Regions from separate parts of the Brevibacillus sp. GCM10020057 genome, predicted to be linked through region 1. Evidence: riboswitches for the same ligand, from Rfam matches in the RefSeq annotation. Region 1 holds a riboswitch; each other region holds the start of a gene.
The links. A riboswitch is a leader RNA that binds a small molecule or an ion and turns the genes downstream of it on or off. The one in region 1 is predicted to bind cobalamin.
Positions count from the first base shown of each region.

Region 2: another riboswitch for cobalamin. It lies ahead of ACFSO0_RS11085 (energy-coupling factor ABC transporter permease); the one in region 1 lies ahead of cobO (cob(I)yrinic acid a,c-diamide adenosyltransferase).
Region 3: another riboswitch for cobalamin. It lies ahead of ACFSO0_RS13715 (ABC transporter substrate-binding protein); the one in region 1 lies ahead of cobO (cob(I)yrinic acid a,c-diamide adenosyltransferase).
Region 4: another riboswitch for cobalamin. It lies ahead of nrdI (class Ib ribonucleoside-diphosphate reductase assembly flavoprotein NrdI); the one in region 1 lies ahead of cobO (cob(I)yrinic acid a,c-diamide adenosyltransferase).

Region 1 is NZ_JBHUJW010000009.1:11,447-18,512, forward strand. It holds gene ACFSO0_RS03075 (DJ-1/PfpI family protein) at 1-1,359, shown strand, start outside; gene ACFSO0_RS03080 (DUF3817 domain-containing protein) at 1,642-1,935, shown strand; gene ACFSO0_RS03085 (M15 family metallopeptidase) at 1,938-2,645, opposite strand; cobalamin riboswitch at 2,965-3,179, shown strand; gene cobO (cob(I)yrinic acid a,c-diamide adenosyltransferase) at 3,322-3,870, shown strand; gene cobD (threonine-phosphate decarboxylase CobD) at 3,870-4,976, shown strand; gene cobU (bifunctional adenosylcobinamide kinase/adenosylcobinamide-phosphate guanylyltransferase) at 4,973-5,518, shown strand; gene cobS (adenosylcobinamide-GDP ribazoletransferase) at 5,515-6,252, shown strand; gene ACFSO0_RS03110 (histidine phosphatase family protein) at 6,249-6,965, shown strand; gene cbiB (adenosylcobinamide-phosphate synthase CbiB) at 6,925-7,066, shown strand, end outside.
Region 2 is NZ_JBHUJW010000034.1:143,337-150,402, forward strand. It holds gene glnA (type I glutamate--ammonia ligase) at 217-1,635, shown strand; gene ACFSO0_RS11065 (DUF3231 family protein) at 1,886-2,404, shown strand; gene ACFSO0_RS11070 (energy-coupling factor ABC transporter ATP-binding protein) at 2,469-3,329, opposite strand; gene cbiQ (cobalt ECF transporter T component CbiQ) at 3,326-4,132, opposite strand; gene ACFSO0_RS11080 (energy-coupling factor ABC transporter substrate-binding protein) at 4,129-4,413, opposite strand; gene ACFSO0_RS11085 (energy-coupling factor ABC transporter permease) at 4,410-5,171, opposite strand; cobalamin riboswitch at 5,442-5,636, opposite strand; gene ACFSO0_RS11090 (quinone-dependent dihydroorotate dehydrogenase) at 5,793-6,881, opposite strand.
Region 3 is NZ_JBHUJW010000043.1:29,439-36,504, forward strand. It holds gene ACFSO0_RS13700 (type 1 glutamine amidotransferase domain-containing protein) at 1-464, opposite strand, end outside; gene ACFSO0_RS13705 (SDR family oxidoreductase) at 760-1,515, shown strand; gene ACFSO0_RS13710 (MBL fold metallo-hydrolase) at 1,634-2,581, shown strand; cobalamin riboswitch at 2,699-2,844, shown strand; gene ACFSO0_RS13715 (ABC transporter substrate-binding protein) at 3,046-4,038, shown strand; gene ACFSO0_RS13720 (FecCD family ABC transporter permease) at 4,039-5,076, shown strand; gene ACFSO0_RS13725 (ABC transporter ATP-binding protein) at 5,081-5,857, shown strand; gene cobU (bifunctional adenosylcobinamide kinase/adenosylcobinamide-phosphate guanylyltransferase) at 5,876-6,466, shown strand; gene ACFSO0_RS13735 (YitT family protein) at 6,725-7,066, shown strand, end outside.
Region 4 is NZ_JBHUJW010000043.1:574,381-581,446, forward strand. It holds gene mnmA (tRNA 2-thiouridine(34) synthase MnmA) at 1-552, shown strand, start outside; gene ACFSO0_RS16485 (hypothetical protein) at 569-898, shown strand; gene ACFSO0_RS16490 (ACT domain-containing protein) at 934-1,446, shown strand; cobalamin riboswitch at 1,607-1,805, shown strand; gene nrdI (class Ib ribonucleoside-diphosphate reductase assembly flavoprotein NrdI) at 1,946-2,305, shown strand; gene nrdE (class 1b ribonucleoside-diphosphate reductase subunit alpha) at 2,292-4,376, shown strand; gene nrdF (class 1b ribonucleoside-diphosphate reductase subunit beta) at 4,434-5,387, shown strand; gene ACFSO0_RS16510 (long-chain-fatty-acid--CoA ligase) at 5,663-7,066, shown strand, end outside.

The sequences.
Region 1 (7,066 bases):
ATGTTTGCACGTGTTGCTGTGTATGTTCTTAGTTTTGTGCTCATCGTAGGGGGGATCGCTGCAGCAGGCTTTTTCGGTTCCCAAAACGGCTATTGGTTTGCTGTGCGCAAGCAGCCGGTTCCTGCTTTGGATGGCCTGCATGTACCCGAGCATCAGCCCAACAAGCAGACGGTAGCGGTAGTATTGGGAAGTCCGACTACGGAAGTATTCGACTTTATGGTTCCGTACGAAATGTTTGCAATGACGGGGGCGTACAACGTGTATGCCGTTGCTCCGAGCAAACAGGTAACGTCGCTTACAGGCGGACTGGATCTTGTGCCGCACTATTCTTTTGAAGAATTGGACCGGAAGCTGGGAGGAAGTCCCGATCTGATCGTCGTCCCGTTCATGCCGATGGTGGACGAAGAAAAGTACAGACCTGTCCGCGAGTGGCTGCAAAAGCATGCCGAGACCGAAATCCTCAGCATTTGCGCAGGGTCGACGAACGTGGCCGATGCGGGTTTGCTGAAAGGAAAGTTTTCTTCGGTGCACTGGCAAGTGTTTGAGCAAGCGAAAAAAAGTTACCCGGACACCAACTGGATACCGGACCGGCGCTATGTGCAAGACGGGAAGTATGTAGCATCGGCGGGGCTCACTTCCGGAATCGATGCCGTCCTCTACGTCATTTCGCAAAAGCTGGGCGAGCCGATGGCGGAAAAGATCGCGCAGGAATTGCATTATCCGACCTACCGATTCGTCAAAAATCCGAAGGTGGCGCCGTACCGAATCGACCGAACCGAAGCGGTGTATTACATGAATCTCGCTTTTCAATGGAACAAAACGCAGACGGGCGTGTTGCTGTATGACGGGATGGACGACGGGGAGCTGATCTCGATTTTCGATACGTATTCCGCTTCCGGCACGACGAATGTGCATACGATTTCTGATGCTGTGCGCCCGGTCGAGACCAAGTATCATCTGTACGTCATTCCCCGATTCAGCATCGAAAATGCCCCCAAACTGGATCGCTTGTTCGTGACGGGAACAGAGGCAAAAGCGTTGGCAGCGAGGGAGGTCGCCTTGTGGAAGGAAAAAGGGACCGGGGTACAGCCCGAGTACACGCATGAAGATCCCAACGGCTTCATGTTCGATGCTCCGCTGACAGACCTGGCCAAGCAGGAAGACATGTTGACCGCAAACTACGGCCTGAAACGGCTGGAATACCGTCCCGACCATCTGGCTTTCAAAGGCGCTCCGTTTTCCTTTGAATCGTTCGGCAATCTGCTTCTGACCATAGTGGCAGCCTTGCTGGTTGCATTTGTGATCGACAGACGGTTCATCCTGAAACGGGCAGGACGAAACCGGGTGAGGTCTGTGTAACGGGAAGGTTGTGTGTCGCGCCGGAGAATGATCGACGACTGGCACTACAGTTGTTTCCATGATGAGAAAAGAGAAGAGCAGCGATACGAAAGCGACAAAATGCTCCTGAAGCAAAAACAGGAGCATTTTTTGCTAAGCAGCAGTCAAACGGGAACTCTTTGGAGGAAGCTGCTCGATCGCGCTAATTTTGACTGAATGGTGAACATTGGACGATGACCATACTTTTGATCGTTATTTATTTATAATGATGGTAATTACATGTTCTAAGGAAGGTATCTGATTATGTTACATTCAGCTCTCGGACGATTTCGTGTAATCGGTATTATGGAAGGCATTTCGTATTTGGTGCTGCTTGGGATTGCCATGCCGCTCAAGTATTTTTTGCACATGCCCGCTGCGGTAAAAATTGCCGGCTCGCTGCATGGACTGCTTTTCGTGCTCTATGTGCTCGCCCTGGCTCATGTGACGATGACAAACAGATGGTCGGTTTGGAAAGTCGCAGGCGCGTTTATCGCGTCGCTGCTGCCATTTGGCAACTTCGTGCTGGACGCGCGGATCAAACATGAGAAGGCGTAAAGCTATTCCATACTTTCCGGCAGGGACAAGATGCCGCCGTAGAAGGGCTGCTGCTTTGTCTGGCACGCCCAGGAGCGGGTGCCGTATTCGTAGTGCCACCATTCCTGCGCGTAGTTGGTGAATCCGGCCTGGGTCATCACGTGATAGAGCAGGCGGCGGTTGTCGCGGATTTCCCTTTCTTTTTCCGTCGGCGCTGCGATGGTTTCAAAGTGGCGGGTCTCGGCCAACTCGCTGAAATCGTCAAAATCGGTCCCCATCGCAAGCCAGCCGTCCGGTCCGGTGATGGTCAGATCGACGGCTCCTCCGGAGAGATGGGGGGACGGTTTTTCCAGATCAGTCGAAGGCTTGGCGACGAATTTGCGCAGTTCTTCCACGATGGCTTCTTCGTCCGTCCAGCCTTGCGCGATCAAGGATTGGCGAAAGCCCTCGTACAGTGAGGACTGGACCTCGTGCGACCGCCAGCCGTCCAGCACGACCAGCTGATAGCCTGCCGGCAGCAGTCCGGCAGCGAGCGCCAGTCTTTCTGCGGCTCCTTTGCGCAAGTAGACTTCCGGCTGTGCACCCTTGTAGCCGAGGTGGTAGTAGGCGGGATAGATGGCGATCCGGGGACTGTAACCCGTGAGCGGGACCATCGGCTCGCCGCATTCGCTGGCAGGAGGGGGGCAGGCGGTTTGGTCGTCGAGATTTGCCGGAATCGGTGGAATGTTCATCGGGTTCACTTCCTTGCTGATTTTGCCAGGTTTGACTTCAGAAAATGGCAGCGGCAAACCAGTTTTTCGTTAACTGAAATTATAGTTAATTTTCTGCAAGAAGTATATTGCTTGCCAGAAGGAGAGAGCAGACGCGCCATACGAGCGCCGCTGCAAGCTGTGGACCGCTCGCGGGGCACTCGTAATCGGCATTCTGTTCGTAAAAGCAGCAGTAGCCGCCCAGACGGCAAGCACCTTTTCCCCAGCTTTTGCTTGAATCCCGACCGTCATTTGCTATTATTAAAACAAGTGCCTGTCATAGACGGACGCGACAGATGAATATGTATCGTACAAACAGGTCCTTGCTTCTGTGAATGTCGTTTGCGGAAGGCAAGGTTAAAAGGGAAGTTTGGTGAAAAGCCAACGCGGTCCCGCCACTGTATGAGAGGAGCCCATCTTCACGGCGCAAGCCATCCACTGCCCAATCGGGAGCGGGAAGGAGAAGAAGGGTGATGACGCTCGAGCCAGGAGACCTGCCTGTTTTGTGTGTGCACTGATTTCCTTCGGGTCAAAGGAAGAGGTGAGGATTGTTGCATGCTGCCATCCGCGCTTTGCTTTCCTTTTTTCGTAAAAGAAGGAGAACAAGGCGTTTTTATTTGCATGAAGCAGTCCCATCAACTTTTTTGGAGGATTCCCAATGACAAAACAAGAGGCAAAACGCGGACTGCTGTTGGTGTATACAGGCGACGGTAAAGGAAAGACGACGGCAGCGCTCGGGCTGGCGGTTCGCGCGACCGGGCGGGGCAAAAAGGTGTTGGTGGTGCAGTTCATCAAGTCGCCGGAGCGGACGTACGGGGAGAAGATCGTCTTTGACAAGATCGGAATCGAGATCGTGCAGAAAGGGAGCGGCTTTACGTGGACGAAGACGCCCGAGGAGCATCGCGCAGCCTTGCAGGAGGCGTGGAGGTACGCGAAGGAGCGGCTGCTCGGCGGCGCCTACGATGTCGTCATTTTCGACGAACTGAACAACGCTTTGGCCATCGACAGCTTTCCCATTGACGACGTGCTGCCGCTCGCGGATGTGCTGGAGACGATCAAAAGCCGGCCGAAGCATATCCATCTCGTCATCACGGGACGCAGCGCGCGCCAGGAAATCATCGAGATGGCGGACCTGGTGACGGAGATGAAGCCAATCAAGCACTACTACGACGAAGGCATTCCCGCCGTGCTGGGGGTCGAATTTTGATGGGCGTGCTGGAGACGTACGGGCATGGCGGCGACCTGTGGACGGCGGCGCAGCGGTTCGGCGTGGCCCCGGGCGACTTTCTCGACTACAGCGCGAACATCAATCCGCTCGGGCTGCCGCCAAGCGTCCGGGAAATGCTGCTCGCCTCGCTGGCGGAGGTCACGCGATACCCGGACCCCGGTCATCGGCAGTTCCGTCAGGCTTTGGCCGCACGTCTGGAATTGCCGGAAGCGTGGCTTTTGCCCGCGAACGGGGCGGCGGAGGCGATGGCGCTGGCGATTCTCGGCCTCGCGCCGCAGACGGTCGGCGTGGTGTACCCGTGCTTTTCCGAATACGCCCAGCTGGCCCGGCAGTTCGGCGCCCAGGTCATCGGCTGCTGCGGTCGGGAGGAGCTGGGCTTCAAGCCGGACACAGATGAGCTGTACCGTCTGTTTGAAGCGAGCGATCTCGTCTTCGTCGGCTCGCCGAACAATCCGACAGGCATTCTGTACACGCCGCAGGAGCTGCGGCAAATGGCGGACTGGGCGCAAGAGACGAAGACGTGGCTGGTCGTGGACGAAGCCTTTCTCGACTTCGTGCAGGAGGAGCGGCAGTTTACGCTGGCGAGCAATCTGGAGCGCTATCCCCGCGTCATTCTCATGCGCTCGATGACCAAGATGTACGCCATTCCCGGGTTGCGGCTCGGCTATGCCATCGCCCAGCCCGAGGTGATCGGGCGGATGCGCGCCAAACAGGTGAGCTGGAGCGTCAATGCGCTGGCGCTGCGGGCAGGAGAGCTGTGCCTCGCGGAGCAGGCGTATGAGCGGCAGACGCGGGCGCTGATCGCTCGCGAGCGGGAATACCTCGCCGGATTTATTCGCAGCGAGCTGGGCTGGCGGGTGTGGCCGGGCGAGGCGAACTTCTTGCTGCTGCGCACGCCGGCGGACAGGACAGCAGAACAGCTGCAGGCGATGCTTGGCAAAAAAGGCATCCTCGTCCGGAGCTGCGCCATGTATCCGGGGCTGACTGTCCATGATGTGCGGATCGCGGTGCGCGGACGCTCAGACAACGAGCGGCTGACGGCGGCCTTGCGTGACGTCTGGCGCGAGGGGAGGTGGGCCGAGTGAGTGTCATTCTGGTGACGGGAGGTGTCCGTTCCGGCAAGAGCCGCTTCGCGGAAGAGCTGGCGGAGCGGACGAGCGAATCGGTGATCTACGTGGCTACGGGAGAAGCGTGGGATGAAGAAATGTCTCTGCGCATCGCTCGGCACAAAGCTCGCAGGCCTGCAAGCTGGGGCTGCCTGGAAGCGGGCGGGCGGCTGGCGGAATCGCTGGAAGCGTCCGCGAACTATGAAGTCGTGCTCGTCGATTGTCTGTCGACATGGGTGAGCAATCGGCTGATGAGCGTGCCCGAGGAGCAGTGGCGCAGCGAAGCGATCTCGCGGGACGTGCTGCGCGAGGCAAAGGAGTGGCTCGCTGCTGTGGCGAAGCGCGGCGAGAGCCAGACGGTTATCGCCGTGACCAGCGAGGTCGGTCTCGGCGGCGTGGCAATGAACCGGCTGGGCCGCTGGTTCGCTGACGTGCTGGGGGATGTCAACCAGCTGGCGGCGCGGCAAGCCGAGACGGTCTACGCGGTCATGGCGGGCATTCCGTGGAGGATCAAAGGATGAACGCGCTGTGGCATGCCATTGCATTTTTTACGAGAATTCCGGTTCCGTGGCTTACGCCCTCCGAGAAGGCGTGGAAACAGAGTGTCAATGCGTATCCGGTTGTCGGGATCGTGATCGGGCTGGTGCTGTGCGGCGTACATCAGGCGGCGCTCTGGCTGTTTGGGCCGCTGGTAGCCGCCGTATTGACGCTCGCGGCGTGGGTGTACACCACGGGTGGACTGCATCTGGACGGCTGGATGGATCTGGCCGATGGGCTGGGCAGCAGCCGACCGCGCGAGCAAGTGCTGCAAATCATGAAAGACAGCCGGGTCGGCGCGATGGGCGTCCTGGCGGCGGTGCTGCTGCTGCTGCTCAAAGCGGCAGCGCTGGCGGAGTTGTCCCGCGCGGAATGGACGCTGCTGCTGCTCGCCCCGTTTGCGGCCCGCACGCATGTCTTATTGTCCATCTGGTTCTGGCCGTATTTGTCGGCGGAAAAAGGCATCGGCAAGGGCATTCGCGAAGGGCTGTCCCCTGCTTCCATCTGGCTGGGCTACATCGTGCTGACGGCTGCGGGCTGGCTGCTCGGCGGTTGGGCAGCCGTGACGGCGATTGGGGTATCGCTGCTGTTTGCCCTCTGGTTTTCGCGCACGATTGCAGGCAAGCTGGGCGGCTTGAACGGCGACTGCTATGGCGCGGTCATCGAGAGCGGCGAGGCGGTTATGCTGCTCGTCCTGGCAGGGAGCTGGTGGGGATGAAGTGGCTTTGGATTCGCCACGGCGAGACGGATATGAACCGGCAGAAGCGGTATGTGGGACACAGCGACGTACCTTTGAACGAGCGGGGGCAGTTTGCAGCAAAGGAACTGGCGAAACGGTGGGCATCTGCGAAGGATGGGGCTGTGCGGATTTACTCCAGCGACCTGTGCCGATGCGTGCAGACGGCCCAGCCGCTGGCGCAGGCGTGGGGCGTCCAAATTGCGACGGTGTCGGCCCTGCGCGAGCTGTCTTTTGGCGACTGGGAGCTTTTTACATACGAACAATTGATGGCGCACGATGCGAAGCGGGCTGCCCGCTGGTACGACGATCCGCTCGACTGCGCTCCGCCAAACGGCGAGAGCCTGCGGCAGCTGGGCGAACGGGTCGGTTCGTGGCTGCGGGGCGTGCTGGCGGAGCTGACTGCGCTACGGAACAGGCATGGCGCTGCTCGGTTGGGATGCGGCGCCGTAGACGAGGCTTTTCCCGAACTGATCGCTGTCGTCACGCACGGCGGGGTCATCCGCTGGTTCCAGGCAGCGTGGCTTGCGCAAGACCCGGAGCGCTACTGGCAGACAGCCGGCCTTTTGCCCGGCGAGGCGCTGCTCGTGGAATGGGACGGCCAGCGCTGGACAGTGCCATCTGCGGAAGTGAAGACCATGATGGAGGAGCACGATGATAGAGGCAATGATACTGACGGCAGCCTACCTGATTGACCGGGTGGTGGGTGACCCTCGCAGCCTGCCCCATCCCGTCGTCATCATCGGCTGGTGGATTTCCCGGCTGGAGCGGGTCATCCGCGGCGTGTTCAAGCGCG
Region 2 (7,066 bases), on a different contig from region 1:
CTCCCATATCATTCGCAACAGTTCGTCTATATTCTACAAAACCGGAACTCTTTTCTAAACCCCGCAATATTATGTAAGAAATTCTCACATAAAACGTCACAAAATCTCTTGACGAACGATTGAAGTTATCGATATAATTCCACTTATAAAATAACACGAAAAAACGAACTTTACCTCACCTTTCGTAAAAATAATTCGTGAATGGAGTGCTCTGTCTTGGATATGAAAACGGTCCTGTCCACTATCGAATCTGAAAATGTCGAATATGTCGATTTTCGCATCGTCGACCTGCTCGGCCGCCAGCACCATGTGACCGTCCCGGCCTACGCCGTAGACGAAGGAACATTCCGCAACGGGGTGGCTTTCGACGGCTCCAGCCTGACCGGCTACAAATCCATCGAAGACAGCGACATGGTGGCCATGCCTGATCCGGCGACTGCCTTCATCGATCCTTTCGTGGAAGCCAAAACGCTGAACATCGTCTGCAACATCGTCAACCCTGACTACACCACCTACGACCGCGACCCGCGCGGCATCGCGCTGAGAGCAGAGGCGTATCTGCAACAGCTGGGTGTGGCGACTGTCGCTTACTTCGGACCCGAATCCGAGTTCTTCCTGTTCGACAGCGTCCGCTACGCTTCCGGTCCGTCCGGTTCCTTCTTCCACATCGATTCGGAGGAAGCGTTCTGGAACACTGGCAAAGAAGGACATAACCTTGGCTACAAAGTGCGCAACAAAGGCGGTTACTTCCCGGTACAACCTACCGATACGCAAGCGGACATCCGCAACGAAATGTGCACCCTGATGACAGAGGCCGGCTTGAAAGTAGAGCGTCACCACCATGAGGTAGCAACAGCAGGTCAAGCAGAAATCAACTTCCGCTTCGACACCTTGACTCGCACGGCTGACAACCTGCTCCTGTTCAAGTACATCGTGCGCAACGTCGCCGCCAAACACGGCAAAACAGCTACCTTCATGCCGAAACCGATCGTGGGCGACAACGGCTCCGGCATGCACGTCCACCAAAGCCTGTTCGACGGCGACACGCCGCTCTTCTACGATCAAGGCGGATACGCGAACCTGAGCGAAATGGCACTGCACTACATTGGCGGCATCCTGCACCACGCACCTGCCCTGATCGCTCTGACCAACCCGAGCACCAACTCGTTCAAACGTCTGGTGCCTGGCTATGAAGCGCCAGTCAACCTGGTCTTCTCCAAAGGCAATCGCTCCGCTGCCGTGCGCATCCCGGTCGCAGCAGTAACACCAAAAGCAGCCCGCATCGAGTTCCGCACGCCTGACTCGACTGCCAACCCGTATCTGGCCTTCGCTGCCATGCTGATGGCTGGCCTGGACGGCATCAAGCGCAAGCTCGACCCGCGTGAAATGGGCTTCGGTCCGCTGGATAAAAACATCTACGACCTGTCCGATGCCGAGAAGCACGAAATCAAGAGCGCCCCTGGCTCTCTGGAAGAAGCGCTGGCTGCTCTGGAAGCAGACCACGACTTCCTGCTCGAAGGCGGCGTCTTCACCAAAGACGTCATCGACAGCTGGATCTCCCTGAAACGCGACGAAATCCAACAAGTCGAGCGCACCGTGAATCCGAAGGAATACGAGTTGTATTACGATCTGTAAGAAGCTCAGGAACAAATGTTGCAAAAAGACTCAAACTATCCCTAAAAACAACGGGGCTGTCCAGAAAGTCAGCGTAAACTGGCTGCTGGACGCCCCGTTTCTTTTCCTGCATCGCCTCACCGCAATTCCTCTTGCATAAAATTCCCTTCATAATACCCGCATCCATTGTCAACCTTATCATTGTATCGCAATGAACAGTCAGGATAACCAACACGGAGCTTCAACCAACACGAGCAAAAGGAGGACATTTATGGGAATCTTAAGCGGCAATCCTCAAAATGAACCCATGCACTACGGTGAAGTCTTTGGCATTTGGAGTTATCTCTCCGTCAGTAAAGGGCTGCTTGTCGGCTATCAAACATTCATCAATCATACCGGTGACAAGGATCTGAAAAATTTCCTCGAAGACCTTATCCGGACTATGAAACCAGAGATTGAGCAGGTTGAAAAAATGTTGAAAGTAAATGGAGTCGCCCCGCCGCCTGCTCCACCTGAACGCCCTGTTGCTTCTCTCGAGAGTATCCCCGTTGGCGCCCGCTTTAACGATCCCGAGATTGCAGTTGGCGTTGCAACCAATCTTGCTGCGGGAATGGTTGCATGCAGCCAAATCATCGGGCAATGTATTCGAGAAGATATTGCAACGATGTTTGCCCAATTCCACCAGGCAAAAGTTCAAGCAACTGGCCGACTGCTCCGCATCAGCAAAGAAAAAGGTTGGTTAGTGCCGCCGCCATTACATTTGCAAACGCCTGAACTGGCGCACGTTTAACCTTGTCTCAAGCCATACCAAGTCTACGGTCGGTTTCCTTCGCCCGCTAAAAAAAGAGGCGCCCCTACACCGAGGCGACCTCTTCCTTTCGTTCTTCCAGTCTTCGTTTCCAGTCGGCAAGGGACTGCGGGATGCCCTCGCCCATTTCCCTTTTCCATGACGGCGGGAGCATCTCCCACACTTCCGCGATCAAAGGTATGCCAAGGTGCAGACTCTCCAGCATCTGCCGCTCTGCCAATAATGCCTGCGGTTCCCCGGCAAAAACAAGGCGGCCTCCATCCATGACACAGATCCACTCCGCCCACTCGAAGGCGATGTCCATATCGTGCGTCGCCATCAGGACGGTCGTGCCGCTGCGATGGATCTGGTCCAGCTCGCGGAGCAGGTTTTTCGTCTGGTAGCGGTCGAGGTAGGCCGTCGGCTCATCGAGCAGCAGCAGCTCAGGCTCCAGGACCATGACGCCTGCCAGTGCCAGACGGCGTTTTTGCCCCAGGCTCAAGTGGTGAATGGGCGTTTCCGCCAGCTCGCTCATGCCGAATGCCTCCAGCGCCTTGCCTACCTTTTCCCGGATGGTGTCGGGCGGCAGCTTCCGGTTCACGAGACCGTAGGAGACGTCCTCCGCCACCGTACTGGCGATGAGCTGGTGCTCCGGGTCCTGAAAGACGAGACCGACCTTCTGCGTCATCTCCTGCAAAAAGGAGCGCTTGTAGACGAACGGCTTCCCCCTCCACCGCACCTCTCCCTGCCTGGGCTGGAGAATGCCGTTGGCGTGCTGGAACAGCGTCGACTTCCCGCAGCCGTTTCGTCCGAGCAGCACGCATTTTTTCCCCTCCGGAATCCCGAAGCTCACCCCGTTCAGTACAGACTTCTGTCCGCCCGGGTAGGTGTATTGCAGATCAGAAAATTCCAGTAACCACGATGTCAAAATGGCCAACCTCCCGTCAAACACTCCAGCAGCACCAGCACGATGCTCCCGAGCACAGATTCCCGTTCGTAGCGCGGGGAACGGACGTAGGTACAAAGGCTCTGCACACGCAGGCTCTCCCCGAATCCTCGGGCCGCCATCCCCATGGCCAGCGACTGGTATTTCCGCATGGCGCGGACGAACAGCTGGCTCGCCAGCATGCCTGCGTCACGCAGCAGCGCGCGAAACTCCCGGTGTCCTCCGCGGGACCGCTGCGCCACCCACAGCTGGTAGGACGTGTCCAGCAGGACGAAAATAAACCGGTACATGATCATCAAAAGGTCCGTGAGCAGCTCCGGCAGCCCGATCCGCCGCAAAACCTGCAGCATTTCCGAGAACGGAACCGTAAACAGCAGAAACGAAAAACAGGCGAGGCTGGCCAGGATGCGGGTCAGCAGCGTCAGCGCCCGGTGAACGGACACGGGAGCGATGTAGAGCGCGTGCGAGGCTCCCATCTTCCACGATACCACCGCGTCTTGCGGGGGACCGCCAGCCGCCCCGCCTGCCAGATCAAAAAGCAATGCCGGCAGTCCGGCCAGGAAAAAGGACAGCGGCAAAACCAGAAACATCAGGTGCGCCTTGAACGGAATGCGGGCGTAGCCGACCACCCACACTCCCATCCAGAGGAACACAAGCAGCTGCACCAGCGAATGCCCCGTCAAAACCAAAAGCAGCAGCACGCTGCCAAACAGCAGCTTGTGCGCAGGCGGCAAATGCCGCAAACGGTTTTGATAGGAAAGGGAATCGAGCTGCTGCCAGTTCATTTCTTCGCCTTATCCGCGCGGCCTTTGTACAGTCCCACCGCATAGCCTACGACTCCCGCGCCGAGCGCCGCCTGCACCGCGAACAGCAGGCCCTCCGTCTCGCCTCCTGGCGGCTCGAGAAACGGATGGAACCACGGCTGATAGGCAGGGGCAATCTCCTTGATCGCTTCTTCTGCCGCGCCATCCGCCCCTCCGAATTCGGAATCCTTGATGAACAACAGCGGAGCCACAGCCAGCACGACGACACCCAGGACAAGCAGCCAGTTCATTCCTTTTTTCACAGCGATTCCTCCCGTTTCAGCAGGCGCAGCTGCGCCAGTTCATTTGCGTTGTACGCTTGCAGCCAGTTCCAGACGAGCACCGTCAGCAGCCCTTCGCTGATCGCCAGCGGCACTTGCGTGATGGCAAAGATGCCCGCGAATTTGCCAAACGAAGCCAGGACGCCGCCTTTCGCAGCCGGAAAAGCGAGCGCCAGCTGGAGCGAAGTGACGACGTAGGTAGACAAATCAGCCAGGGCCGCTGCCGTGAACACGGCGAGCCGCTGCTTGCCGCTGCGCATGATGAGGCGGTATACGCCAGATGCGACCATCGGGCCGACGACGGCCATCGACACGGCGTTCGCGCCCAGCGTCGTCAGCCCGCCGTGGGCCAAAAGCAGCGCCTGGAACAGCAGCACCATGCTGCCGAGCACGGTCATCGCCAGCGGGCCGAACATGATCGCCCCCAGCCCCGTCCCTGTCGGGTGAGAGCTGCTGCCGGTCACAGAAGGAATTTTCAGCGCGGACAGCACAAAGGCGAACGCCCCGGATACCCCAAGGAGCAGCTTCATCTGCGGATGCTCCTTGACGATCCTGCCTATGGAACGCAAGCCAAAGATAAAAAACGGCAGGAACACGACCCACCAGAACAGCGCCCACGACATAGGCAAGTACCCTTCCATGATGTGCATGGCGTGTCCGGTCTGCGGTTCATTTACCATGAAATAAAGTATAAATCCGACCATCAATAGACCGTCTGTTACAAATCGAGATCGATTCATGTGCACACTCCTCCCTGCTTCTCCCATTTTCATCCGTTCTGATCTTGCCGGAAAACGGACCTGCCGAAAAACCCGGCCGCACCGCCCCTCTTGTGCCCAAAGGGCGTGTATCTCGCTCTCCGGCTTCGTTCGCGAAGTCTCGCGATGCTGCGCTCGTGCTGGTACGAAAAAAAGCCTCATCCCCATAGTGGACGAGACTTGTGTACATGCAACAACAGACTGACCGCGCAGCCCTATTGCCAACTGTTCACCTCTCCTTTCCGCGAAGGTTTTCCGGTGTGGCATGAGGTAGGTCTCCTGGCTTCCAGATCGATGCGCTCTTTGCCCTTCCCCATACACGTATGAGTGGATTGCTTCAAAGAGAACTCCCTGGTTACAGTGGCGGGACCGCTCGGGACTTTCACCCGATTCCCTGTTACCCCGTATGTGCTGTCACATACAGGCACCTGATGCCGACGATATGCAATTATTGGACGTTCCTGATTGTCCATCACTATTATACTGCAACTGGCTGAAAAAGAGAACGATAGGGAAAAGCAAGAAGCTGCGCCCCGTCGATAGCAGGCGGCACAAAAAGACCGATGGCTCCTTTGCCGAAGCCATCGGCCGCTACGCTCCCGGCTATTTCGCGTCTACGCCAATCGCTTCGCTCAGGTGGGAAAAACCGTCCCGCTCCAGCAGGCGCAATAGCTGCTTGTTGATTTGCTTGACGATTCCCGGCCCTTGGTAAATCATCCCGGTGTACACCTGGACCAGGCTCGCCCCGGCACGGATCTTGTCGTAGGCATCTTGTCCTGTGAAAATACCGCCCACGCCGACGATCGGCACCATGTCTCCTACTTCCTGGTAGATTTCCTTCACCCATGCCGTCGAGCGCTCCGTCAGCGGTCTGCCGCTCAATCCGCCCGCTTCCTCCGCACGCGGATGGCCTGCTACTGCTTCGCGGGACAGCGTCGTATTCGTCGCAATAATCCCCGCGATGCCCTCTTCGACCGCCGCGTGCACGACATCGTGCATCTGCTCGTCCGACATGTCAGGCGCTACTTTCAGGAGAATCGGCTTTTTCTTCACGCCCCGACCTTCCAGCTCCGCCGCTTTTTCCCGAACGGCGCGAACGAGCACGCGCAGGCTCTCCGTCTCCTGAAGGTCGCGCAAGTTCGGCGTATTCGGAGAGCTGATGTTGATGACGAAGTAATGGCCGTACGCATACAGCATGTCCATGCATTTGCTGTAGTCGCTCGCGGCTTCTTCGTTGGGCGTCACCTTGTTTTTCCCGATGTTGATGCCAATCGGCACGTCGGAATACGCGAAGTCTACCAGATGCTGCGAGGCGAGATAGGCGCCGTTGTTGTTGAAGCCCATCCGGTTGATGACGGCCTGATGCTCCGGCAAGCGAAACAGCCGCGGCTTTGGATTGCCCGGCTGCCCTTGCGGCGTGAGCGTCCCCACTTCCACAAAGCCAAAGCCAAGCGCTCCCAGCGCATGATACACTTCCGCATTTTTGTCAAAACCCGCTGCCAGCCCCACCGGATTGGGGAATTTCAACCCCCACAGATGGTTTTCCAGACGCTGGTCCCGCAGCTGGTAGATCATTCGCAAAATCGCCTTGCCGGGAGCGGAATCTTCCACCAGCTTCAAGGCGTGAATCGTCTTTTCATGAATGTCTTCAGGGTCCTGCTGGAACAGATACTTGCGTATAAGCTGATACATCGCGGCTGCACTCCTCACTCCGTTTTACCTCATTGTAGGATACCACATTTTCAAAGGAGGAGTAACCTATGTGAGACATATTTCCAAGCACCAGGAAAATCCCGTCAGTATCCCCGCCATGGGGGTGCAGATGAACCGACAGAAAAGGGGATTTAGAAGATGGAGACGGACAAGCCGTTACGGTC
Region 3 (7,066 bases), on a different contig from region 1:
TCCGTAAAGGCATTGACACGCTTGCCGGCAACGAGAGGCTGGCCGTCGGACAACGTAGCGCCGACCAATCCGGCTGGCCCGTGGCAGACCGCCGCGACGATTTTGCCTGCCTCATAAAAGTCGCGCAGCAACTCTTGCAGCTTCTCGTTCACAGGAAGATCGTACATGGTGCCATGTCCGCCGGGCAAGAAAATCGCATCGTATTCGGCAGCGGAAACTTCCGACAGCTTTTGGGTGTTTTCCAGATGCCCTGCCGCATCCAACATTTCTTTCGCTGTATGTTCATCCACACTGGCCGGATCAATCGGCCCACTCCCTCCAAGCGGACTTGCTACGGTCACTTCATATCCTTCAGCCGTGAAGGCCAGATAGGCTTCCGCGAATTCGGACAGCCAGATTCCCGTCTGTTTTCCTTCCGTAATGTCAGTATGATTGGTCACGACCATCAAGATTTTTTTCGTCATTCCTTGTGCCTCCTCTGGTGATTTTGGTTGTCACAAGGGCTATTCTACGGTCGTGATACCTATAAAACAAATTATGTTTCTATCATATTGCCATAAATAATATTATAGATATTCGCGTATGCAGTAAAGCCCTCGTTTTTCAAGAGAGCAGCCAGCAAAAGGGCATCCATAATGAATTCACCGACCTTGGTGCATCCCGGAGGTCCTGAAAATGATTTTTTTGAAAAAACAGGAAAATGACTGCGGAAAGTCTAAATAGATCAGGAAAACTACTGTTGTCAGAGGAGGAAAAACGATGGCGAGACTCAAGGGAAATACCGCGGTGATTACCGGTGTCAGCCATAACAGAGGGATAGGAGCTGCCATTGCTCGCGCATTTGCTGCGGAAGGAGCGAATATTTTTTTCACTCATTGGCAGGCAGAACCGGACTGGGGCTATCGCTTCCAAAAGGAAATAGAGGAATTTGGGGTACGCTGCGCAGGGATGGCCATCGACTTGTCCGACCGAGCGGCGCACGTCACTTTGCTCGATGCTGCTGCGGAACAAGTCAGTGATCCGACGATTCTCTTCAACAACGCGGCTCACTCGACGCGCGACGGCTACGAGCTTTTGGATGCCGACACTTTGGACGCCCACTACGCCGTCAATGTGAGAGCCACTTGCCTGTTGAGCGTGGAATTTACTCGTCGCCTGAGGCAGGCCGGGCATCGCGGAGGCAGAATCATCAACCTTACTTCCGGTCAGGGACAAGGGCCGATGATCGGCGAATTGGCTTATGTGGCAAGCAAAGGAGCCATCTCTGCCTTCACCTTGTCGCTGTCTGCCGAGGTCGCACCGCTGGGAATCACGGTAAATGCCATCAATCCGGGACCTACCGATACGGGCTGGATGTCACCCGAACTGAAAGAACAGCTGCTGTCGCAATTTTTGATGGGCCGCATGGGACAGCCGGAAGACGCCGCACGATTGGCAGTTTTTTTGGCCAGCGAGGAGGGCGGATGGATTACCGGACAGGTCATCAACTCGGAAGGCGGATTTTTGCGCAGGTAAGGATGATGAGCAGAGTCGCGGCGATGTGCGAACAGTCCCTTCCTGCCCAACTTGTGGTACAGTGGAAATATCCAGCGATGAAATGGACTTGTCCATATCCAAAAGGAGGCAGGAAGGCATGCAGCAAAAAGATCCCCTTTTCCTGGGGCAACGGATTCATCTGATCGACGGCTTCGACATGGGCGTGCCAGAGCGGACAGGCACGTATGTCATAGAAGAAGCGGAACTGACCTTGATCGAGACGGGGCCGAGCCCCTCTGTGTCCCACATTCGCGCGGGTCTTGCCAGGCTGGGCTATACGCCCGAGCAAGTCAAGTACATCATCGTGACCCATATCCATCTGGACCACGCTGGCGGCGCGGGCCTGTTTTTGCAAGAATGTCCCAATGCCACCGTCGTCGTCCATCCGAAGGGAGCGCGCCATCTCGTCGATCCGAGCCGTCTCATTGCAGGGGCGCGCGCGGTGTACGGAGAGCAGTTTGACTCGTTCTTCGACCCGATCGTCCCCATACCGCAGGAGCGGCTGCTGACGCGGGCGGACGGGGAGACGCTGCAGATTGGGCCGAATTGTGTGCTGGAGTTCCTCGATTCCCCGGGTCACGCCAAGCATCATTTCAGCATTTACGATCCGGTCAGCAACGGCATGTTCACCGGAGATACGGCAGGAGTCTACTATCCGCAGCTGTCCAGGGACGGGATTCACCTGTTCCTGCCGTCCACCTCGCCGAATCAGTTTGATCCGGATGAGACACTCGCTTCCATCGCGCGCTACCGCGAGCGGCGGCTGGATCGGATCTACTTTGGGCATTTCGGTATGACGGAGCGGGTAGAAGACGTCTTCCGCCAGATCGCGGAGTGGCTGCCCGTGTTTGTACAGGAAGGACAAGCTGTTCTGGCGCAGGAGCTCGGCCATGAAGAGCTGGCGAACAGGCTGCTGCAAAAGGTCACCGCTCATCTGAAGTCGCTTGGCGTGCCGGACGATCATGACGTGCATGCGATCCTCTCGCTCGATTTGTCTGTCTGCGCAATGGGCATCGTCGACTATTTGCAGAAAAAAGGCAAGTAAGCGCCGGAAAAGGCAGAACCAGGGCGAAGGGGCACGGGTGTTGAGGTGCGGCGCAGCCAAGTTTTCGGGTTCTTTTTTTTCTAAAGGAATGCTATCATGTTGGGGGGAGACAACCACATAGGAATAGCGTGAACAGGTGCCTCGTCCCGCATGTGCGGCCGGGGTGAAAAGGGAAGCCGGTGCGAGTCCGGCGCGGTCCCGCCACTGTAAATCGGGTGTTTGTGCCCATGAGCCAGGAGACCTGCCTGTTTGCTTGCGTGCCAATGTTCCTTCGCGGAAAGGAGCGGCCGGATCGATTGTCTTGTGCAAATGGGCACTTGTCTGCCAGCCATTTGGGACCTGAAAAGCCGACCCTTCGCTTCTCTTGCGGGAGCAAAGGGTTTTTTGTTTGGCAAAAAAGCGGCGATCGCTTTCCCGTGCCGTCCTGTCCACCCGTACAGGAGATTAAGGAAGGAGTATCACCAATGAAACGTTTTTGGAAGCTGGCCATCCCGCTCGTGGCGGCTGTAAGCCTGATCGGTTGTGCAAATAGCCAAACCGCGCAGCCGTCCGAAAATGCCACACAGCAGCAAACGGACACCAACCAATCTGGAGGAAGCCAGCCGGCGGCAACGGAAACCGTCTATCCACTGACGGTGACGGACGCTACCGGCAAGGAAGTGAAGATTCCGAAAGCGCCGCAGCGCATTGTGTCTACCTCTCCAGCCGAGACGGAAATTTTGTTTGCCCTGGGGCTGGATCAGCAGATTGTGGGTGTCTCGGATTTCGATGACTACCCGGAAGCGGCAAAAGCAAAGCCGAAAGTCGGCGGAGTCGTGAAGCCAAACGAGGAGGCGATCCTGTCGCAGAGCCCGGACCTGGTGATCGGCGGGATTTCCATGGAGAAACCGGTGGCCGAAAAATTGAAGTCGCTGGGCATGCCCGTCTATGTGACACAGCCGAAGACGCTCGATGACATCATGAACAACATCGTGGTCATCGGGAAAATGACGAATCGCCAGCAGCAGGCAGAACAGCTGGTCGCAGGCATGAAGCAGGACATCGCCCGCGTGCAGGACGCCGTAAAAGGGCTGAAGCCGGAGGGGAAGAAAAAAGTATACCTCGAATTTTCGCCGGGCTGGACCGTTGGCAAGGGTGAGTACCTGGACGAGCTGATTACGCTGGCCGGAGCGACGAACATTGCGTCCGACACCGTGGGCTGGAATCCGATCAGCGAGGAGAAAATCGTCAAGGACGATCCGGATGTGATCCTCTACGCGGACGGGATTACGGATAACAAAACAGGCAAAAAGCTGGAGGACATCATTAAAAACCGGAGCGGCTGGGATCAGATCAAGGCAATCCGCGACGGACAAATTTTCGGGATGGATCAAGACACCTTGTCTCGTCCAGGACCGCGCATTACGCAAGGGCTCATCCAGGTAGCGAAGGCGATCTATCCCGATCTGGTGAAATAGATGAAGCAAAGACTGGTTATCTGGGGCGCGGCTGGTATACTGCTGCTTGTCGCTTCCATCGTCATCAGCATCTCGCTCGGGGCAGCCAGCTTGCCGCTGTCACAAGTATGGCTGATCCTGTTGCATCAGGTTCCGGGCTTTTCCGATCTGGTCCCTGCGGGCTGGCCGCAGTCTGCGGAGCAGATTGTCATGAAGGTGCGGTTCCCCCGCGTCGTCCTGGCGGTTCTGGTCGGTGCCTGCCTTTCACTGGCGGGAGCAGGGTTTCAGGGAGTTTTGCGCAATTCCTTGGCCGACCCGTACACGATGGGGGTCGCATCCGGTTCTGCTGTGGGTGCGGCCTTCCTCCTTTTGTTCGGCCTGCAAATCTCCTTTCTCGGGGAATGGAGCACGCCGGTGGTCGCCTTTTTCACGGGCTTTTGCAGCTTGTGGATCGTCATGAGGCTGGCGAATACGCAGGGCAAGCTGCAGACGGAGTCGCTGATTTTGTCAGGGGTCGTCGTGCAGGCTTTTCTCGGCTCTCTGGTATCGTTCATGGTCTCGCTCTCTGACCAGACTGTGAACGAGATCGTCTTTTGGCTGATGGGCAGCCTGTCTTTTCGCGGCTGGACCTTTACATACGTCCTCATGCCGTACCTGCTCGTCGGCTTGCTGATTTTTATTGCCTACTCGCGCGCCCTGAACCTGTTTGCCCTGGGCGAGCGGCAGGCCGCGCATTTGGGCGTGAACGTCGACCGGACCAAGCTGGTCGTGCTGATCGTCTCGACATTGCTGACGGCAGCGGCGGTTTCCATATCAGGCATTATCGGGTTCGTCGGTCTGGTCGTCCCGCATCTCGTCCGTCTGCTGGTCGGACCGGATTATCGCCTGCTATTGCCGATGTCGACCGTGTTTGGCGGCATCTACGTACTTTGGGCCGACACGCTGGCCCGGCTGCTGCTCGCTCCGACGGAGATACCGCTGGGTGTCGTCACCGCCTTTCTCGGAGCGCCGTTTTTTGCTTATTTATTGAAAAAGAACAAACGGACAGGAGGGAGGTAGACCGGTGATCGAGGTGAAGTCTCTGCACAAGGCGTATCACGCGAGAGCCGTCGTCTGTGGCGCAAATTTTTCCGTCGGAGCGGGAGAATTTTTCGGCATCATCGGCCCCAATGGCAGCGGCAAGTCGACTTTGCTGAAGCTGCTTTCCGGCGTCGCCAGTGCTGACGCGGGTGAGATTCTGCTCGGCGGCAAGCCGATTCGGTCTTACGCGCGCAAGGAGCTGGCGCGAATCGTGGCCGTTCTGGAGCAGGAGGCGCTGCCGCCCGTCGGCTTTCGCGTGCGCGAGGTTTTGGAGATGGGGAGATATCCTTATCAAAACTGGCTCGGGGAAGAAGGAGAGGACTCGACTGTGCTGATCGATGACGTCGTGCGCATGCTCGGCCTGTCAGAGCTGCAGGAGCGGAAGCTGGATGAGCTGAGCGGAGGGGAAAAGCAGCGGGTCGCCCTTGGCAAGGCACTGGTGCAAAAGCCGCAGGTGCTCCTGCTCGACGAACCGACGACCTACCTGGATATCGGCTATCAAATCCAGCTGATGGACATTGCCCGCAGCTGGCAAAAAAACAACCAGGTCACAGTGGTGGCGGTGCTGCACGACCTGAATCTGGCCTCCCTGTACTGCGACCGCATCCTGCTGATGCACAAGGGGCGGCAGGTGAGCGTAGGCAAATCGCGCGACATTTTGCGCAGCAGCCTGATTGAACAAGTGTACGGGATAAAGCCGATTGTGATGGAGCACCCGATCCATCAGCTGCCGCAAATCATGCTGCAGCCCGGCTCGTAACCGAAGGAGGCAGGACAGATGATCGCACTGATTACAGGCGGGGCCAAGAGCGGCAAAAGCTTGTTTGCGGAAAGGTACGCGGCGCATCTCGGCTCCCGCGGCGTGTACATCGCGACCTCGCCCGTGTTTGACGAGGAACTACAGGAGCGCGTTCGGCAGCACAGGCTGCGCCGCGAACAGTCGGCGATCGCCTGGGAGACGGTGGAGGAGCCCTATGAGCTGGCCGTCCTCCTGCAGGATCTGGCAGGGAATGCCAAGCGGTGGCCGGAGGGGACTGTCTTCCTTGTCGACTGCCTGACGTTGTGGCTGTCCAATTGGCTGCTCCGCTGTGCGCCGCACGAGGCTGCGGAGCGGATTGGCGAACTGCTGGACAGGCTGGAGGACGCGCTGCGCAGCTTTCCCGGCACGTTGCTTCTGGTCACCAATGAAGTCGGCTACGGGGTCGTTCCGGATACGCCGCTGGGGCGTGTATTTCGCGACCTCGCAGGTGTCATGAACCAGCGGATCGCCGCGCTGTGCGACCAGGTGTTTCTCGTCACGGCAGGTATTCCGATTGAACTTATGAGCAGGGAGTTTACGTGGGAAAAACGCGAATCGGCCGGGCGCTGATTCGCGTTTTTCCCATTTTTGTGCTATACTATAAGAAAAGCAATGGAAGGGATCAGGATACCATGCGTCCCCACAGGACGGTCTGGAAACGTTATGACCTCTCCTACATCTAGCTTCGTAGCAGTCGATCGTCGCCTGGACGACCAACCTGCTACGGAAGCGAGGTTTTTTGTATGAGTAGCGGCTTGTACCTGCGAAATTCCTCTCCGGTCGGTTGGCCGTCTGTGCCAAAACCGACAAAACTGCGAGGAATTCAAGATGAGGAGAGCGCTGCAAGTAACCCGTCGTTATGGCCTGATTTTGTTTGGAGCGTGTCTGCTGGCATTTACCTATTACCACATTAATTTTCAGAACCACTTCTCGGAAGGCGGCTTCGTCGGACTGGGGCTGCTCGCCAAATACGCCTTTGACCTGTCTCCAGCGACCATGATGTTCTTTCTGGACATCCCGCTGTTTCTGGTCGCCTGGCTGGTGAGAGGACGCCAGTTCATCCGGGATTCGATTTTCGCGTCCCTGTCATTTACCGTCTTCTACGACCTGTTTGAGCGGTATTCGCCGCTCGTGATGGATTTTTCCGGCATGATGCCCGTAGCCTCCATC
Region 4 (7,066 bases), on a different contig from region 1:
GCGAAAAAGAAAGACAGCACCGGCATCTGCTTTATCGGGGAACGGAATTTCCGCGAGTTTTTGCAAAACTATTTGCCGGCCAAGCCTGGCGACATCGAGACCGTAGAGGGAACCGTCATCGGCCGCCACGACGGCTTGATGTATTACACACTGGGCCAGCGCCAGGGACTTGGTATCGGCGGCGGGCACGGCACGACCGGGCAGCCCTGGTTCGTGGTCGACAAAGACTTGAAGCGCAATGTGCTGATCGTAGGCGAAGGCTCCGACCATCCCCGCCTGTATTCCACCAGCCTGTTCGCGACCGACGTAAGCTGGGTCAGCAGCAAGGAGCCGCCTGCTACGTTTACGTGTACGGCCAAATTCCGCTACCGCCAGCCAGATCAGGGGGTTACGGTCCATTTGCGAGAAGGCGGCACCGTCGAAGTCGTGTTCGATAAGCCGCAAAAAGCCGTCACTCCCGGCCAGGCTGTCGTCTTTTACGATGGCGAATACTGTCTGGGCGGCGGTACGATTGATCGAGTCACTTTGATGGACCAGGATAGCCGGAAGTAACGGGGGAGGGAACGCGGTGGACCCGACGAAAAAATCGAAAATCATTATCGTCTCCTTTTTGGCGGGAGCGCTTTTGCTGGGAGGGCTTGCCTACATGAGCATGGCCTCGACGAGCAAGGAACAGATGGCCACGATCAAAAAAGTGATCGAGGAAAACGGCGGGACCATCGTGGCCGGCGGCGTGACGGCCGTTCCGGTGGACGAGAGCCCGTTTGAGCGCAGCGGAAAAGGCAACACCATTTTCAGGATTGAATATACGAAGGATGGGAAGACATACACCGCCTGGTATCGCGCCGAAAACCATTCCTCTATTGTGAAAGAACCGGAAAAGTGGATTCTTCCCTGATGAGAGGGGAAATATCGGGAGAGTGAGGGAATAACATGACCGAATTTGCTGGACTCCGCGAGCTTGCCAGGCTCATTGCGCGGATCGAACCTGAGCTGGAGACAGCTTCCTTGAGCATATTGGCTCATGAACGAAAGGAAGAAATTTCCAATCTGCTGCTGGAGGGGCTGGGGGTGCGCATTCCGGTGCAGCACAGCTCCGGAGAGTACGCCAATCATCTGGCGATCCTTCGCGCAGGCGGCAACAAGTACACCTTTGCCCAAGACTGGCGGGAGGTGTACATCAGCGAAATCAATTTTTGCACATGCCGCATCCCCGCTGGCGCACACGGCCTGCTGGTGCATCACATCGACTATCCCGGCGTAATCTACGATGTGTCGCGGAAGCTGGCCGAGCACGAGATCAACATTTCCAAACTCAACGTCTCGCGGGAGCAAAAGGGCAAAAACGCGCTGCTCGTCTCGGTAACGGATGAGGAGATTACCCCGACAGTCGTAGCGGCGATCGAGGCTCTGCCGCAGATTACCAAAGTGCAATCCCTGCAATAATTTCTCATGTCGGCTTTGATTGGCGCACCGTCCGCAAACTCGCGGGCGGTGCTCTCTTTTTGCTGTCTGTGGGTACGGGCACGCTTGCGGCAGCTGCCAGCAAACTCTCGACTCTCTCTTGACGAACACGATATATTGAGATAAAGTAATTTCTGCCAACTACATATTGATGCGGATGGGTGTCTTGCCAGAAAATAACTGGGAGACTTAATAGGGAAGTCGGTGCGATTCCGACGCGGTCCCGCCACTGTGACAGAGGAGCTTCATTTCTCGTACAGGCCACTGATCGACCGGATCGGGAAGGCGAAATGAAGCCATGATACTGGAGCCAGGAGACCTGCCTAGCCGCTGACACGAAAACCTACGGGAGATAGGGGATGTGTTCGGGCGCTCGATTCGCTGTGCGAGTCGATTTAACTAACTGTGGATTTTTGCGCATTCGACATTCTCATGACGTCGAGTGCGCTTTTCTATTGCCGGGGAAGAAAGGATGGGGCAGATGCTCATCGCGTACGATTCCAAGACGGGAAACGTCCGTCGATTTGTCAAGAAGCTTGGTTTGCCGAGTGTAGAAATTGCCGGAGATATGGTGATTGAGGAGCCGTTTGTGCTGGTCACATATACAACCGGCTTCGGACAAGTCCCGGAAAAAGTGACCGCCTTCCTCAGAAGCAACCATCGCTATTTGCGCGGCGTCGCTGCCAGCGGCAACCGCAACTGGGGAGCGAGCTTTGCCAAAAGCGCGGATACGATTGCCCGCGAGTACGGGGTGCCGATCATATCCAAATTTGAACTGTCCGGTACTATCCGGGATGTTGAACATTTTACGAGCGGGGTGGCCAGGATTGCGGCATATTGAACTGAACAATGAATTAATGCAGCGGGGCGAAGACGGCTTTTACCAGCTGGAAAAAGACAGGGAGGCCGTGCAGGAGTTTCTGCGCGAAGTGGAAGCGAAGACGATGACCTTCGCCAGCGTGAAGGAACGTATGCAGTACCTGATCGAGAACGATTACTACGAAAATGTATACGAGCGCTATTCCGAGGAGCAGGTGGAGGAAGTGACCCGCTTGACGAAGGAAGCGCCGTTCCGGTTTGCCTCCTACATGGCGGCCTCGAAGTTTTACAAGGACTACGCGCTCAAGACGGACGACAAGGCGTACTATCTGGAGCAATATTCGGACCGCGTCGCGATCGTCGCGCTGTCGCTGGCACAGGGAGATTTTGAACGGGCGAAACGGCTTGCGGTGTCCATGATGGACCAACGCTTGCAGCCGGCCACGCCGACCTTTTTGAATGCCGGAAAGAGCCGGCGGGGAGAGATGGTATCGTGCTTTTTGCTCGAAATGGACGATTCGCTCAACTCGATCAACTACATTCTCGGGACGTGCATGCAGCTGTCCAAGATCGGCGGTGGCGTCGCCGTCAATCTGTCCAAGCTGCGCGGCCGGGGAGAGCCGATCAAAGGCGTGGAAGGTGCCGCCAAAGGTATCATGCCTGTGCTCAAGCTGCTGGAGGACGCCTTCTCCTACGCCGACCAGATGGGGCAGCGCAAAGGCTCCGGAGCTGCGTACTACAACATTTTTGGCTGGGATGTAGGCGAATTTCTCGACTGCAAAAAGATTAACGCCGACGAAAAAGCGAGGATCAAGACGCTGTCCATCGGTCTGATCGTCCCCAATATGTTCTACAAGCTGGCGGAGGAAGACAAGCCGCTGACCGTATTTGCCCCGTACTCGGTTTATAAAGAGTATGGCAGACACCTGGACGACATGGACATGGACGAGATGTACGAAGAGCTGCTCGCCAACGACCGCGTGAAGAAAAGAACGCTCATGAGCGCACGCGAGATGTTGACCAAGATCGCCATGGTCCAGCTCGAGTCCGGGTATCCGTACATCATGAACAAGACAAACGCCAACAGAAACCACGCCTTAAAAGACATCGGTTCTGTGAAAATGTCCAACCTGTGCACCGAGATCTTCCAACTGCAGGACACGTCGACGATCAACAACTACGGCGAGCCGGACATCATCCGCCGCGACATCAGCTGCAATCTGGCTTCGCTCAACATCGTCAACGTCATGGAGCAAAAAATGATCCGTGAGTCCGTCTACGAAGGGATCGAAGCCATCACGGCGGTCAGCGACATGACGACGGTGGAGAATGCCCCGGGCGTCCAGAAGGCGAACCGCGAGCTGCATTCCGTCGGGCTCGGCGCCATGAATCTGCACGGTTTTTTGGCGAAAAACAAGATCGCCTACGAGAGCGAGGAAGCCAAAGATTTCGCCCGTACCTTCTTTATGATGATGAATTACTACTCGCTGGAAAAGAGCATGCAGATCGCCCGGGAGAGGGGCACGACTTTCCTTGGCTTCGAGCAGTCGGAGTACGCCAAAGGCACGTATTTTGCCAAATACCTGGAAAACGATTATCGACCGCGGACGGAGCGAGGCAAGCAGCTTTTTGCCGGCATGCACGTGCCGACACCAGAGGATTGGGCAGCCTTGAAGCAGCTTGTCCAGACGTACGGCCTGTATCACGCGTACCGTCTGGCCATCGCGCCGACACAGAGCATTTCCTACATTCAGAACGCGACGTCGAGCGTCATGCCGATTGTCGAGCACATCGAGACGAGGACGTACGCCAACTCGACGACCTACTACCCGATGCCGTACCTGTCGCCGGAAAATTACTTCTACTACAAATCCGCGTATACCATGGATCAGTTCAAAGTGATCGATCTGATCGCCGAAATCCAGGAGCATGTCGACCAGGGCATCTCGACCGTGCTGCATGTGAACAGCAGCATCTCCACGCGCGAGCTGGCGCGTTACTACATTTACGCAGCCAAAAAAGGGCTGAAATCGCTGTACTATACCCGCACGAAGCATTTGACCGTGGAGGAGTGCATCAGCTGCGCGGTCTAGCGGGCGGCGAGCGATAGAGGGACGAACAAGCAAACGAGAGAGAAGAGGAACAACGCAATGAAAGCTGTCAATTGGAACAGGCCAGACGACGATTTTACGATGACCTTTTGGAACCAGAACATCATGCAGTTTTGGACAGATGATGAAATCCCCCTCTCCGACGACAAGATGTCCTGGATGGAGCTGACGGCAGCCGAGCGTGACACGTACAAAAAAGTGCTTGGCGGCCTCACCTTGCTCGATACCGTCCAGGGCGGCGTGGGCATGCCGAAAATCATGGAACATGTCGACGGGCTGCAGCGCAAGGCTGTGCTCGCCTTTATGGGCATGATGGAGCAAATCCACGCCAAGTCGTACAGCAGTATTTTCACGACGCTGGCGGCGACGGAGGAGATCGACGAAATTTTCAGCTGGGTGGAGCAAAATCCGCGCCTGCAGCTGAAGGCAAAGCTGATCTCCAGCCGCTATCAGGAGATCCGCACGCAAAAGGACTTGTACATGGCGATGGTCGCGTCTGTATTTTTGGAAAGCTACCTGTTTTACAGCGGCTTCTTTTACCCGCTTTATCTGGCCGGACAGGGCAAGATGACGAGCAGCGGGGAGATCATCGACCTGATCGTCCGCGACGAGAGCATCCACGGTCTGTACGTAGGCGTCCTGGCACAGGAAGTATTCGAGCGGCTGAGCGTAAGCGAGCAGCAGGCGTGCCGGGAGGAGCTGCATCAGCTGCTGGGCGAGCTGCAGCGCAATGAGGAAGCGTATACGACCGAGCTGTATACCGCCATCGGTCTGGCTGACGAAGTGCATGCCTACGTGCGGTACAACGCCAACAAAGCGTTGATGAATCTGGGGCTGGACCCCGTTTTCCCGGAAGAAGAGGTCAATCCGATCGTGCTCAACGGCATCCGCACGCATACGAAACAGCATGACTTTTTCTCCAAAAAAGGGAATGGCTACGTGCGTTCCATTCATGTCGAGCCGCTGACGGACGACGATTTCCGGTTTGATTGATCGGCAGCGTCCGCAAAGAGCCCGTTCCTGCCAGGGATTGGGTTCTTTGCTTTTCCGTCTAAAAATTGTACGGGTCGTTCGTTCCCGCTCTCCCTCCCTTCGCTCGGTGACAGGCTGTACCGGCAGCATCTCGGCGGCATTTCCATCCAGTCCTTTACCATACGCAAAGAAAACACGCCGCGTCGTTCCTCGCAAAACTCGGACAAAATGGAAAAGTGATGCTTTCCTGATAGTATTCAGAATGTTAAAATTTTTCAAAAGGAGGTAGACATGTGATGTACGATTTGAACGAGAATTTGAAGCGTAGTGCCCAGCGATTCCCTGATCGTGCCGCGTACGTGTTCCAGGGCGAGAGCGTGACGTACGCAGAGCTGGATCAGCAGGTCGAGTATCTGGCAGCGGCTCTTGCGAAGCGGGGAATTGGGAAAGGGGATGCAGTGGCGCTTTTGCTGGACAATCGTCCTGAATTTGTAAGCGCTTACTATGCGATCCTGCGAGTGGGCGCAGCGGTCGTCCCGATGAATCCTATCTATACTCCGCGAGAGATCGGCTATATTTTGTCCAACAGCAAGGCAAAAGCGGTGATCGCTCTCTCCGCGCTGGAGAAGACCCTCTCCGCCTTGCGTCCGGAGCTTGCCGAGCTGCAGTTCGTCGTTTACACCGAACCGACTGGCAGCGAGCTGACGATCCCGCAATTGATTGCTGAAAGAGAGACGGAATTTGCCAGACCCGAGCGGCATGAAGATGATCTGGCTGTCATTTTGTACACGTCCGGCACGACCGGGCAGCCGAAAGGAGCGATGCTCTCCCACCGCAACATGGACTCCAATGCGGAGGCGATGGGCGTCTTGTTCGAGCTGGAGCCGGACGATCGGGTCGTGGCCGTGCTGCCGATGTTCCACGTCTTTTGCATGACGGTCTGCCTGAACGGACCCATCCGCGCCGGTGCGACCGTGCTGATCGCCCAGCGATTCCATCCCGCAGAGGTCATCGCGCTCATCCGCGAGCAGAAAGCGTCCTGCTTCGCGGGTGTGCCTACCATGTACAACTACATGCTGCAGACTCCTGACGCTGCGCGCAGGGACTTTGCGACCATCCGCGTGTGCTGCTCCGGCGGGGCTTCGATGCCGGTCGAATTGCTGCACAAATTCGAGGACAAATTCGGCGTGAAGATCATGGAAGGCTACGGTCTGTCCGAAGCGGCTCCGGCAACCTTGTTCAATCCGATTCGCGGCACGCGCAAGCCAGGCTCTGTAGGGATCGATCTGCCGGGCGTGAGCAACAAAGTCGTAGATCCGGAAGGCAACGAGGTGCCAAGAGGTGAAGTCGGCGAGCTGATTGTCAAAGGTCCCAACGTCATGCTGGGCTATCTCGGTCTTCCGGAAGAGACCAAAGCAACATTGAAGGATGGATGGCTCTACACCGGAGACCTTGCCCGGATGGACGAGGACGGTTACGTCTACATTGTCGACCGGAAAAAAGATATGATTCTCGTAGACGGCTACAACGTCTATCCCCGCGAGGTAGAGGAAGTGCTCTACCAGCATCCGGCCATCATCGAGGCGGCAGTGATCGGCGTGCCGGACGAAGTGCACGGCGAAGCAGTCAAAGCGTTCGTCGCCTTAAAGGAAGTCGCTGTCTCGCAGGAAGAGATCGTCGCGTTCTGCTCCGATAAGCTT